DNA from 4 places in the Thiomonas sp. UBA7699 genome. Region 3 is predicted to be linked to each of the others. Evidence: predicted binding sites of a transcription regulator. Region 3 holds the regulator's gene; each other region holds the start of a gene.

Evidence for each region. The regulator sigma-54, encoded in region 3, starts transcription at its own class of promoters, with help from an activator protein. The targets are predictions, from matches to a motif close to TGGCANGNAANCTGCTTT.
Region 1: B3H47_RS13770 (CmpA/NrtA family ABC transporter substrate-binding protein) is a predicted target of sigma-54. The motif match lies at 1,849-1,866, and genes of this name have one in related genera.
Region 2: urtA (urea ABC transporter substrate-binding protein) is a predicted target of sigma-54. The motif match lies at 1,645-1,662, and genes of this name have one in related genera.
Region 4: B3H47_RS04485 (pilin) is a predicted target of sigma-54. The motif match lies at 2,044-2,061, and genes of this name have one in related genera.

What each region holds. Positions count from the first base shown of each region.
Region 1 covers NZ_DLGH01000031.1:2,387-5,630, reverse strand. The annotation lists gene ntrB (nitrate ABC transporter permease) at 1-391, opposite strand, end outside; gene B3H47_RS13770 (CmpA/NrtA family ABC transporter substrate-binding protein) at 423-1,703, opposite strand; gene B3H47_RS13765 (ANTAR domain-containing response regulator) at 1,999-2,634, opposite strand; gene B3H47_RS13760 (sirohydrochlorin chelatase) at 2,711-3,100, opposite strand.
Region 2 covers NZ_DLGH01000031.1:24,081-27,324, reverse strand. The annotation lists gene ureC (urease subunit alpha) at 1-731, opposite strand, end outside; gene B3H47_RS13880 (urease subunit beta) at 731-1,036, opposite strand; gene ureA (urease subunit gamma) at 1,060-1,362, opposite strand; gene urtA (urea ABC transporter substrate-binding protein) at 1,709-2,950, shown strand; gene urtB (urea ABC transporter permease subunit UrtB) at 3,092-3,244, shown strand, end outside.
Region 3 covers NZ_DLGH01000015.1:18,270-21,513, reverse strand. The annotation lists gene lptB (LPS export ABC transporter ATP-binding protein) at 41-814, shown strand; gene B3H47_RS05555 (RNA polymerase factor sigma-54) at 821-2,341, shown strand; gene B3H47_RS05550 (hypothetical protein) at 2,462-3,244, shown strand, end outside.
Region 4 covers NZ_DLGH01000010.1:84,699-87,942, reverse strand. The annotation lists gene B3H47_RS04490 (PglL family O-oligosaccharyltransferase) at 1-1,380, opposite strand, end outside; gene B3H47_RS04485 (pilin) at 1,444-1,899, opposite strand; gene B3H47_RS04480 (hypothetical protein) at 2,227-2,397, shown strand; gene B3H47_RS04475 (pilin) at 2,563-3,048, opposite strand.

The DNA.
Region 1 (3,244 bases), on a different contig from region 3:
GAATGCCTACCAGCGCCGCCAGACCAAAGCCGTAGGCCACGCGCTGTAGCGAGGCCAGCAGGTTCCAGCCGATGCCGACATCGTTCGGCCCGTTGTCATAAAAGGGATGCGCAAACACCTTCTGCGCCGAGTGCCAGGTGACCAGCGGCGAGGGGAACTGGCTGCTGTGCTCGGCCGCCAGTTCCCACACCAACAGCAGTAACGCGAAACCCATCAGCGGGGCGATGAGGCGCAGCGCGATCTGGCGGTTCTTCGCGCGTTGCCGCTCTGCCGGGCTCACGGTGCGGATGGCAGTTTGCTTTGCAGCGGCCGGGGGAGCTTCGGGTGAGGCGTCCTCCGTCGCAGAGGCTTCAAACGATCCGCCCGGGGCGGAAAAGACGGCAGTGTTCATGCTGGACTCCTGGTTCATTGCGTCGGCAAGGTCAAACGGCGAGATCGTTGACTTTGAAGCCGTGGGCATAGGCCTTGGGGTCCTTGCCATCCCAGGTCACGCCGTCGATCAGCTTGGAGGTGCGCAGCGTGCTGGCGGGCACCGGCACCTTCAGTTCGGTGGCAACTGCCTGATACAGATCGACGCGGTTCACCGCCTTGGCCACGGCGAGATAGTCGGGGTCGGTCTTGATCAGGCCCCAGCGGCGGAACTGGGTGAGGAACCACATGCCGTCGGACAACCACGGGAAGTTGACCTGACCGTCTTCATAGAAGGTCATCGGGTGCGCGTCGTGCCAGCTTTTGCCCAGGCCGTTGGTGTAGTTGCCAAGGATGCGCGGCAGGATGGTTGCCACCTGGGTGTTGACATAGCCCGGCGCGGCGATGGTCTCGGCCATCTTGGTGCGGTTGGCATCCGAGGCGTCGATCCAGCGGCAGGTTTCGAGCACGGCGGCCATCACCGCCTTGGTGGTGTTGGGGTACTTTTCGACGAACTCGGCGGTGGTGCCCAGCACCTTCTCTGGATGGTCCACCCAGATTTCCTGCGAAGTCACCGCAGTGAAGCCGATCTTCTGGTTGATAGCCACCGCGTTCCACGGCTCGCCTACGCAGAAGCCGTCCATGCTGCCCACCCGCATATTCGCCACCATCTGCGGCGGCGGCACGGTAATCACCTTGTCGTCCTTCAGCGGGTTGATGCCGTAGGTCGCCAGCCAGTAATAAAGCCACATCGCATGCGTGCTGGTGGGGAAGGTCTGGGCGAAGGTGTAGGTGCGCTTTTTCTGCGCAATGGCCTTGGCCAGCGCCGGGCCGGTGGTGATGCCTTCCTTGGCCAGCGCGTCAGCCAGGGTGATGGCCTGGCCGTTGCGGTTCAGGCCCATGAGTATGGCCATGTCCTTCTTCGGCCCGCCGACGCCGAGCTGCACGCCATACGGCAGGCCGTAGAGCACATGCGCCATCTGGATGCCGCCGGTCACCAGGTTGTCGCGCACTGCGGCCCACGAGGCCTGCTTGCTTGGAATGATCTTGACGCCGTACTTCTTGTCGAAACCCAGCACCGCGGCCATGACGATGGGCGCGCAATCAGTGAGGGGAATGAATCCGATCTTGACTTCTTCCATTTCAGGTTTTCCCAGAGTGGCGGCGCGCGCCGTGGGCTGCAGGCTGGGAAGAAGACCGGCAACAGCCACGGCGGCGCCTGACTTGATGAGGGTGCGGCGCAAGGGTTGTGCCGGGTCGTTGCTCGGAGGGGGGGCGTCTTGCTGTTTGCGCATGGCAGTTCCTGAAATAGCGGGCGAAAAAAAGCCTTCGGGCGCTTCACACAAGGCGAAGCACACGAAGGCATCATTGCCGAGCTGAGCGGGGGAGACTCCCGTTCAGTGGGTTCAACATAGACCGCCGTTGGCCTACAGCGCTATTTAAGCAATCAGCGTGCCAACCCTCCACTCGGGAGAGATCAGAGGGAAGCTCCCCGCTGTATCAAATTAGGCTGGTCTTCGATGACGCAAAACTGTGCGTAACGGTTCCAGTCTGGTGCGTGTGAGCACACAAAGCGCGCAGCCGCAAGGCTCAGATCAATCCGACGGTATCGAGAATGCGCTGGGCAACCTCGGAGAGCTTCAAGCCTTTTTCCATCGCCAGCTTGCGCATGCGGCTGAAGGCTTCTTCCTCGGTGCAGCCCTGGCGCTGCATCACAATGCCCTTGGCCCGCTCGATCAGCTTGCGCTCGGTGAGATGGGTGCGCGCCTGGCTCAGTTCCGCGCGCAAACCCTGTTCGCGCTCGAACCGCGCCAGCGCCACCTCAATCACCGGCCTCACCCGGTTGGGCTTGAGGCCGTCCACGATATAGGCCGTCACCCCCGCCGTGATGGCTAGTTGCGCAGTCTCGGTGTCGTCGTCATCGGTGAACAGCACGATGGGTCGGGGCGTGTCGCGCGAGGCCAGCACGACGTGCTCCAGCAGATCGCGCACGCCAGACTCTGCATCCACAATCACCAGATCGGGCTTGAGCGCGGCAATGCGGTCGTCCAGGTCGGGTTTGGCCGGCAGAACGGCCACTACCTGGTAGCCCGCATCCAACAAGGCCTTTTCCAGCATCGCGCAACGCCCTGCCTGGCGCTCATGATTCGCCTGATCGTTCTCCGTCGCCAATGCGGGATCGGGGGAGATGACAGCAACCGTCAGAGTGCTTAGTGGGTTGGGCATATCTCGATTCGAGCAAATTCCATGCCCCAAAGAGTTAGTTCGTTTTCCTGCGATTGATGACAAATCTTGAGGCCATTCAAGAATCAAGGGATGTCATGCTTTGCGTGGCATACGCAGCAAGTGCCGCAATCACTCCAGCATCTTCGCCCGCTGGCTGTGCGAGCACGATTCGCAGCTTCGGATATCGCGCCCGCGCGGCTTGCACCACTTCTGGAATGTCGCGCCGGAGGTGGCCGCCTGCACCAAGGAAGAGGGGCGCGATGTGCACATACTCCGTGCCGTTTTGGCCCGCTTCCTCCAAGGCTTGTTGCAGGGAGGGTTGCATCGACTCCAGAAAAGCAAGGCGGACGGTCAGTTCGGGGTGGCGGGACTGCACCATGCCACAAACGGCCTCAAAGGGCAGAGCCCATTCGGCTAACCGGGAGCCATGGGCCAGCAAGACAAGTAACCTAGGTTCACTGTTCATCGGTATGTAAGTTTGGGTCATGATTAGGGTGCTGGTGGTGCACCCCGGTATTGATCGGCCTGAGATTGTTCGACGCGATTTCGGGATGCGACGAGGCGAACTGCATATAACCGTTCGCTCTGCGGTCGCTGGGTACGTGCTTCA
Region 2 (3,244 bases), on a different contig from region 3:
GTCTCTTCTGCCACCGAGAGGCAGCAGTCGATCGCCGCCGGCGTGGTGCCCCAGTCTTCGTGCAGCTTCAGGCCGATGGCGCCGGCTTCGACCTGCTCGCGCAGCGCTGCGGGTTGGCTGGCGTTGCCCTTGCCGAGAAAACCCAGGTTCATCGGGAAGGCATCGGCCGCCTGCAACATGCGGGCGATGTTTTCCGGCCCCGGGGTGCAGGTGGTGGCGTTGGTGCCGGTGGCCGGGCCGGTGCCGCCGCCCAGCATGGTGGTGACGCCGCTCATCAGCGCCTCTTCGATCTGCTGCGGGCAGATGAAGTGGATATGGCTGTCGATACCCCCGGCGGTGAGGATCATGCCTTCCCCCGCGAGGATTTCGGTGCCCGGGCCGATGATGATGTCCACGCCCGGCTGCACGTCCGGATTGCCCGCCTTGCCGATGGCGGCGATGCGCTGGCCACGAATGCCCACGTCCGCCTTGACGATGCCCCAGTGGTCGAGGATGAGCGCATTGGTGATGACCAGATCCATCACCCCTTCGGCGCGGGTGCGCTGGCTCTGACCCATGCCGTCGCGGATGGTTTTGCCGCCGCCGAACTTCACCTCTTCGCCATAGCCTCCGGCGCGCAGGGTGTAGTCGTCTTCCACTTCGATGAGCAGGTCAGTGTCGGCCAGGCGCACGCGGTCGCCGGTGGTGGGGCCGTACATCTCGGCATAGGCGCGGCGGGAGATCGTGGCCATCACAGCGCTCCCATCACGTCTTGCCGGAAACCGATGACCACGCGCTCGCCCGCGAAGGCCACCAGCTCCACCGTGCGCTGCTGCCCCGGCTCGAAGCGCACCGCGGTGCCGCTGGCGATGTGCAGCCGCATGCCGCGCGCGGCTGCGCGGTCAAAGCGCAGCGCCGGATTGGTTTCCGCAAAGTGGTAGTGCGAGCCGACCTGAATGGGCCGGTCGCCCGCGTTTTCCACCACCACGCTCAAGGTGGCGCGGCCGGGGTTGAGAGCGAGGTCGCCCTCGGCACAAAGGATTTCTCCAGGAATCATTGAAACGCTCCAGATTGGGGGATTCACGCAATGGGCTGGTGCACGGTCACGAGCTTGGTGCCGTCGGGGAAGGTGGCTTCCACCTGAATGTCGGGGATGAGTTCGGCCACGCCGTCCATCACCTCGTCGCGGCTGAGCAGGGTGCGGCCAAAGCTCATCAACTCGGCCACGGTGCGGCCGTCGCGCGCGCCTTCCATTACTGCAGCGGTGATGTATGCGATGGCCTCGGGTACGTTGAGCTTGAGGCCGCGCGCCTTGCGGCGCTCGGCCAGCAGCGCGGCGGTGAAGATCAGCAGCTTGTCTTTTTCGCGGGGGGTGAGGTCCATGGGGCGGCGGATGGAATGGGAATCGTGAGGTGAGCTTAACGCGAGGCCACATCGAAAGCGCAGGCCGGTGCTGCAGCAAAAAGCAGACCTGCCGCCCCTGCTGGAACGGTGTGGGTCTCCGTTTGCCCCGGTTTGGTGCGAACGCACCAAAGACGATCGAGCTAATGCGCGCGGTGGTGCCTCAAAACAGATTGTGGGGCGCGTTCAGGCCCGCGCGGCGCAAGTTCGGGCCAAGTGTCATCGAACTGTCACCCCGTGCTGAGGGGGGGGCAGACAAAACCGTGGCACGCGACTTGCACAACACAGCGTGTCGCACCCCACCACAACCTCTGGAGGAATTTCCAACATGGATCGTCGTACCGCACTCAAGACCGTTGGCGGCGCAGTTGCCGCAGCGGCGGCCAGCACGCTGTCTTTCCCCGCCATTGCTGCGAGCAAGAAACCGATCAAGGTCGGCATCCTGCATTCGCTCTCGGGCACCATGGCCATTTCCGAAACCGCGTTGAAGGACGTGGACCTGATGACCATTGCCGAGATCAATGCTGCAGGCGGCGTGGACGGCCACATGATCGAGCCCGTGGTGGTCGACCCCGCTTCCAACTGGCCGCTGTTCGCCGAGAAGGCGCGCCAGCTCATCAGCCAGGACAAGGTGGCGGCCATCTTCGGCTGCTGGACCTCGGTGTCGCGCAAGTCGGTGCTGCCGGTGCTCGACGAGCTCAACGGCCTGCTGTTCTACCCGGTGCAGTTTGAAGGCCAGGAGCAAAACAAGCATGTGGTCTACACGGGTGCTGCGCCCAACCAGCAAGCCATTCCGGCCACTGAATACCTCATGAGCAAGGACGGCGGCGGCGCCAAGCGCTTCTTCCTGCTGGGCACCGACTATGTGTACCCCCGCACGACCAACGCCATCCTGCGCGGCTTCCTGCACTCCAAGGGCGTAAAGGATGCGGACATCGCCGAGGTCTATACGCCGTTTGGCTTCAGCAATTATCAGAACATCGTGGCCGACATCAAGAAGTTCGCCTCGGCCGGCCCGACCTGCGTGATCTCCACCGTGAATGGCGACTCCAACGTGCCGTTCTACAAGGAGCTGGGCAACCAGGGCATCAAGGCCACCGACATTCCGGTGGTCGGCTTCTCCATCGCCGAGCAGGAAATTGCGGGCATGGACATCAAGCCCCTGGTCGGCCAGCTCACCGCGTGGAACTACTTCGAGAGTCTGAAAAATCCGCGCAATGCCAAGTTCGTCAAGTCGTGGCAAGACTGGGTGAAAAAGGAAAAGCTGAAAGACTATCCGGTCACCGACGACCCGATGGAAGCCTCCTACATCGGCATTCACCTGTGGAAGCAGGCCGTCGAGAAGGCCAAGTCCACCAAGACCGATGAAGTGCGCAAGGCGCTGATCGGTCAGAAGTTCGCCGCCCCCGATGGGTATACCGTCGAAGTGCTGGAGAACCAGTATCTGAGCAAGCCGGTGTTCATCGGCCAGATTAACGACAAGGCGCAGTTCGACGTAGTGTGGAAGTCCAAGGGTCTGGTTCCGGGCGAGTCCTGGAGCCCCTACATCCCCAAGCCGAAAAACGCCTGATCGTTCGGCAACGCAAACACTCCCCCTCCCAACCTCCCCCACGCCGCGGGGGAGGGGCGATCACTCCCTCTCCGCTCGCGGGGAGGGCTGGGGCGGGAAGTCTTTTGAACGCATCGATCCTTCTCTGTCAACTTCACGACCATGACCTCTACGCGCTCTTTGTGGGACCGGCCCGGCGCATGGCTGCGCATGGCGCTCGGCCTGGTGTTGTTCGGTTTACTGCTCGGCCTGACGCCACCAGCCCATGCCCTGACCCCGCAGGAAGCGCTGGCCATTTCCAGCGGCGACACCGAC
Region 3 (3,244 bases):
GGGCGGCCTGGAGCCCGTCGCCCCGGCGGAAGCCGCGCGCGTGCCTTCCACTCCGTCGTCCCGCGCGGCCACCGGCCCGGAGCTCGACGTTCAACATTTGCAGAAACGCTATGCCGGTCGGCAGGTGGTGCGCGACGTCAGCTTCAGCGTGCGCTGCGGCGAGGTGGTCGGCCTGCTGGGGCCGAACGGCGCGGGCAAGACCACGTCGTTCTACATGATCGTCGGCCTGGTGCGGCCCGACGCGGGGCGCATCCACATCGACGGCCAGGACGTGAGCGATTCTCCGATGCATCGCCGTGCGCGCATGGGGCTGTCGTATTTGCCGCAGGAGGCGTCGATCTTCCGCCGCATGACGGTGGCCGAGAACGTGAGGGCGGTGCTGGAGTTGCAGCGCGACGCGCAAGGGCGCCGCCTGGGCAGGGCCGAAATCCGCGAACGCGAAGATCATCTGCTGCGCGAACTGCACGTCGAACATCTGCGCGACAGCCCCGCCCCCGCGCTTTCGGGCGGCGAGCGGCGGCGGGTGGAAATCGCCCGCGCGCTGGCCACGCAACCGCGATTCATCCTGCTCGACGAGCCGTTTGCCGGCATCGATCCGATTGCGGTCATCGAGATTCAGCGCATCGTGCAGTTCCTGAAAGAGCAGGGCATCGGCGTGCTGATCACCGACCACAATGTGCGTGAAACGCTAGGCATCTGCGACCGGGCCTGCATCATCAGCGAAGGGCAGGTGCTGGCGCAGGGCGATCCGCAATCCATCATCGACAACCCCGCGGTACGCAAGGTGTACCTCGGCGAAAACTTCCGCATGTAAGCCGCGATGAAGCCGTCGCTGAACCTGCGCCTGTCCCAGCATCTCGCACTCACGCCGCAGTTGCAGCAGTCCATCCGGCTGCTGCAACTCTCCACCCTCGAACTCACGCAGGAAATCGAAGGCCTGCTCGAATCCAATCCCTTCCTCGAACCTGAAGAAGAGCAAGAGGCGCCCGCTGCCGCGCCGACATCCGAGTCGCCACCGCCTTTGGCGCCCGACCCGTCTCAGGCATCGGTCGAAGGGCATGACGCAGCCGCCGAGCCCGCCGCTGAGTTGCAACTCGACACGCAGGACTGGACGGCCAGCAGCGGCGAAACCGATCACGGTGCGGATACCGATGCCGACGCCGACTCCTGGGTCAGCTCAGGCCAGTCCGTCAGCGGGGGCGGGGGTGACGACGACGAATTCAGCGCGCTCGACATTGCCTCCGAACACCTCGATCTGCGCGACCACCTGCGCGGTCAGTTGGCCGGGCTTGCGCTGAGCGCCACCGACCGCGCGGCTGCCGAAGCCATCATCGACTCGCTCGACGACGACGGCTATCTGCCCGACAGCCCGCTGGAACTGGCGCAGGCCCTCGCCCCCGCGGCAGACGCCGAGCAGCTCGAAGACCTGGCCGATGCGCTGACCACGGCCATGCGCCTGATTCAGAGCTTCGACCCGGCCGGTGTCGCCGCCCACGATTTGCCCGACTGTCTCTGCCTGCAGCTTCAGCGCCAGGCGTCTTGTCCCGTGCGCGAACTCGCCCTGCAGATTTGCCGCGGCGGCCATCTCGATCTGCTGGCCAAGCGCGACTGGCGCAAGCTCGAACGCCAGCTCGAAGCCGATGAAGCCGCGCTGCGCCTGGCGCAGCAACGCATCGCCCAACTCGACCCCCATCCGGGCAGCGCCTTCCGCCGCGATGCCGCGCAGGCCGTGACCCCCGATGTCATCGCCCGCAAGACCCCGCAAGGCTGGGTGGCGCAGCTCAACCCCGAGGTCATGCCCCGGCTGCGCGTGAACCAGATCTATGCCGACGCCATGCGCCGCGCCCGCGACAGCGGCGGCGCCATGCAGGGACAGCTTCAGGAGGCGCGCTGGTTCGTGAAAAACGTGCAGCAGCGTTTTGAGACCATTCAACGCGTGTCGCAGACCATCGTCGAGCGCCAGCAGCGTTTTTTCGATTTCGGCCCCGTGGCGATGCGGCCCATGGTGCTGCGCGAAATTGCCGACGAACTCGGCCTGCACGAATCGACCATTTCGCGCGTGACCACGCAGAAGTTCATGCTCACGCCCTTCGGCACTGTCGAGCTGAAGTATTTTTTCGGCTCTGGCCTGAGCACCGAGGCAGGGGGCAACACCTCATCCACCGCGGTACGCGAACTCATCCGCCGCCTGGTGGCTGAAGAAGACAGCGCCAAACCCCTGTCGGACAGCGAACTCGCCGAGCGCCTCACGCAGCAAGGCGTGCAGGTGGCGCGGCGCACCGTGGCCAAATACCGCGAAGCGCTGCGCATCGCCCCGGCCAATCTGCGCAAGAGCAGTTGAGGGCCCGCAGCCGCAAGCGGAGCCAGTCGCTCACCTTGCGCTAAGTCGTCCTCTCCAGAATGCCGGGGTCGCGCCGCACGCGACGCCACAACAACGCAAACGGTATTCAGGGAGTTCATCATGCAAAACGCAGTAAAAGCCGCGCAGCCCGGTTGGGCGCTGGCGGTCAAGGTTCCGGTCGTCATCACGCTTTACTTCTGGCTGATCAAAATCATGGCCACCACGGTGGGCGAAACCGCCGCAGACTATCTGGCGGTGGATCTGCATCTGGGCCTGGTCGCCACCAGCGCGGTGATGACCCTCTTGTTCATCGGTGTGCTGGCGGCGCAGATGCGCGCCAGCCGTTACGTTCCCTGGCTTTACTGGTTGACGGTGACTCTCATCAGCGTGGTGGGCACCTTGCTGACCGACAATCTGACCGATCAGTTGGGCGTGCCGCTGCCGGTGAGCACCGCCCTGTTTGCGGTGGCCTTGCTGGCGACGTTTGCGATCTGGTGGGGCCGCGAGCGTGACCTGTCCATCCACAGCATTGCCACGCCAAAACGAGAAGGGTTTTACTGGGCGACGATTCTGTTCACCTTTGCGCTGGGTACTGCAGGAGGCGATCTGGCCGCCGAGCGGCTGCAACTCGGCTATGCCTTGTCGGCCTTGCTGTTTGGCGGCGCCATTGCGCTGACGGCAGCGGCCTACTACCTCTTCAAGGCCAGTGCCGTGACCACGTTCTGGATCGCTTACATCCTCACCCGCCCGCTGGGTGCGACCTTGGGCGACTGGTTGTCCAAACCCGGTGCCGAAGGAGGGCTCGGTCTGGGAACCATGGGCACTAGCGCTCTGTTCCTGGTCACGATTCTGGCCCTGGTGATTTACCTCACTGCGACACGGCGGGACCAGTTGCAGGCAAGT
Region 4 (3,244 bases), on a different contig from region 3:
GTCCGCGTAAGCGCGTGCAGACCAGGCACAAAACCCTAACGCAGCTATCAAGAGCGCCCCAACTGGCCAACGCCACTGCGGGCTTGGGGTCAGCTTTGCCGCGGGCGTGTCGAGCACCGCCCAACACATAGCAAAAGGCACGGCAAAAAAAACATACCAAAGTGGATACTCTGTAAGGCTATAGCCGAGTACCATCAGGCAAACACCCAGCGCGAACAATCGCCAATCCTCCCAGGCTTGCAACCCCCGACTCGCCCACGCTCTCCAGGCACGTGCCACGCTAATGGCAGCGGGCACAATGACAGCCAGTAGCCCCAGCAGTCCAGTCTCGGCAGCCAGTTGAGCGAATAGATTGTGGGCGTTGTTGGCAAAAAGAGGCTGGGCTTGGGAAAGAGCGAGGCGGTAATCCCACTGCACATAATTGCCCAAACCGACACCGAGCAGGGGGTGTGTCTTGAACGCCTCCCCAGCGATCTGCCACAGGCCCAGGCGTTGCCCAAGACCACGATCTGCTAGGCGCTGAAGCCCCGGTGGAAACAACTGCCCTAAACCGAATCCAGTGTAGATGACCCATTGCAGCAGCGCGTAGAGCGCTGCGGCTCCAATCAAACCCAGCAGTGCAGAAATGACCCGTCTGCGCGGCGCGCTGATCATCATGCCGCCCATTACCCCGGCCACCGCGAGAAATGCCATGCCGATACGGCTTTGCGACAACACGATGCCGCTAGTCAACAGCACGACAAGCGGCACCGACAAGACCAACATACTGCGGCGCCGCTTGTCGGCACGTAGCCCGTAGGCAAGGGCGAGCAAGCCAAATCCTAAAAAAAGAGCGGCTTGATTGCGCTGGGCGATATTGCCCATCGGTGCCTGCAGAGGGCTCCGGGGAAACAGCCAAATCGCCACCATATCCGGTAGGAACACCTGGGCCCACATGCTCAGAGCGGTGCCGACGGCGCCTAAGACGAATGCCCTGGCGAAGACCTGCATCAGCCGCTCGCTCAAACCCTGCCCCGCCCAGCGCGCAGCCAACAGTGCTGCAATCGCGGCGACAGCAAGACTTCCCAAGGGCCAGATCATGGCGTCGGCATAGGCGGTGCGCTGCAGCGCGATGTCGAGCAAACCGAGCAGCGCCAAGCCGCCAAACGGCAGAGCGATCCAGGGCACAACGACGCCAGGCCCTTTTGCAGGCACGGCAAGTTGCAAAACGGCTGCGAGCAAGACTGCAGCAGCGACAGCGAGCTCTTGATAGAAGGTAGAAATCGGAAAATAGTGCTGAGCGGAGATGGCAGCACCTACCCAGGCCAACAGCAACAACCCAGTCGCGCCAGAGAAAGCCACGACGTTGCGTTGACCTGGAAGGAATGTCATTTGAGTCATGGGCAGATTGGGAAGAGCGAATAAAAAACCCGCCTTGCGGCGGGTCTTAAGGTGGAAAGCAAATTAGATGCCTTTACACGAAGACGGCAGGTATTTTTGAGCAATATCACTGGATACACAAGTCCAAGAGATGGATCCGCCGGTTGTGGCCCCAACAAGTGACAAAGCTTTTGTGTTAATCGCGGCATTAGCCTTCTGCGGCGACGTATTGCTGAATGTGCTGGTAATGGCGACATTATTTCCGCTTTTCGCAACTACCACACTACTTACATAATTTCCGCTAGCTCCATTCTTAGGAAGCCCTAGAACAGCATTGCCTGTTGGCCAGGTGCCATGATTCGTTTCGTATTCAGCAACAGTGGTTTTTGCGCCATCCATCAGGCTTAGACCTTCTGAGACCTGCGCGCGAACCGTGTAGTCTTGATACGCCGGAATGGCGATCGCCGCCAAAATACCAATAATCGCCACGACGATCATCAATTCGATCAGCGTGAAGCCTTGTTGCAGTTGCTTTTTCATCTGAAACTCCTGAGAGTGGAAAGTAAAAAAATCAATAACGGTTGGGCAAAAAAATAACCGCAGCCTGGGGCGGAACAAAGTCTGGAGATGCTGCGGCCCCAGACTGCGGTGGACTGACATCACCCCCCGATGGGCAGGACAGATAGAGCACATGCCGTGCCAGCCATTTTGTGTCTTGTTCGCCCCGACGTTCCGTGAACTGCTTCACGAAATACGGCGCATCGGCCCTCTCACCCGCCGACAATCTTTGCCGGGTCTGCCAATTTTTGTCAGGTGAGGCGAAAATTGGCGATGCGCGCAAGCGCCCAAGCCGCCGCGAGGGGCGATTTGGCGCAGGTCAGCTTGCTGGCGCTGCTGGAAACCAAGTGGGTGTTGCGCGGCGGGGACAAGGTGGGCTGGCCGGAGGGGATCGGGCTGTTCAAAAAACTGCTGGAATGCGCCGACCTGCTGATTGAAAACGAGGATGGGTGGATCGCTGCGGGCGCAACCCCCTCCTAGCCTCCCCCACTGCGTGGAGGAGGAGCAAACACGCCCTCTACACTTGTGGGGAGGGTAGGGGAGGGGGAAGGTTTTTGCGCGGAGACCAAGACGCTCTGAATTCTCAAACTCGCGCCTGCCAGCATCCGCGCCGAGGCGAAGCCTCACTTCGTGGACAGTCCGGGTTTAACTGCACGAAGTCGGCAGATAGGCGCGGGGGACGCCGTTGGCGTTGGGTGTGCCGCCTGGCGCGGTGGTGCAAACCCAGCTCAGTGCGCCCTGCGAGCCTGTGCCTGCGAGGTAGAGGGTTTTGCCGCTGAGGTTGGCATTGGCATGGTTGCCGTAGGTGATGGTGACCAGCCCGGCCGATGCGTTGCCTGATATGGAGATGCTGCTGACATAGTTGCCGGAGATGGTGGCTGGGTCGGTCAACCCGGCAGAGGCATTGGAATTGGGAAAGACGCCCCGTTGCGCGTAGTAATTCCAAATCGCATTTTTCGCCCCGCCCGCCAGACTCAGCCCCTCGGCCACCTGCGCGCGGATGGTGTAGTTTTGATAGGCGGGTATGGCGATGGCCGCCAGAATGCCAATGATGGCGACCACGATCATCAGCTCGATGAGGGTGAAGCCGCGCTCAAGGTGGCGCAACGAAGGAAGGGCAGGCGCGCGCATAGTCTGTGCTCGATGGGGCAGGGCCGGTGGATTTGTAAACAATCGTGATTCTGGCTCTGCAATTTGAAGGCCATCGACGCCGGTCGCAACAAGGGCCGCATTGTGTGAAAAGCTTCACAGTTTTTCGCACCAAAGGGCTGGTGCGGTGACGGTTTACGGCGCAGATGAGCCGGATTTGTCAGCCTGCGGCGGGTGA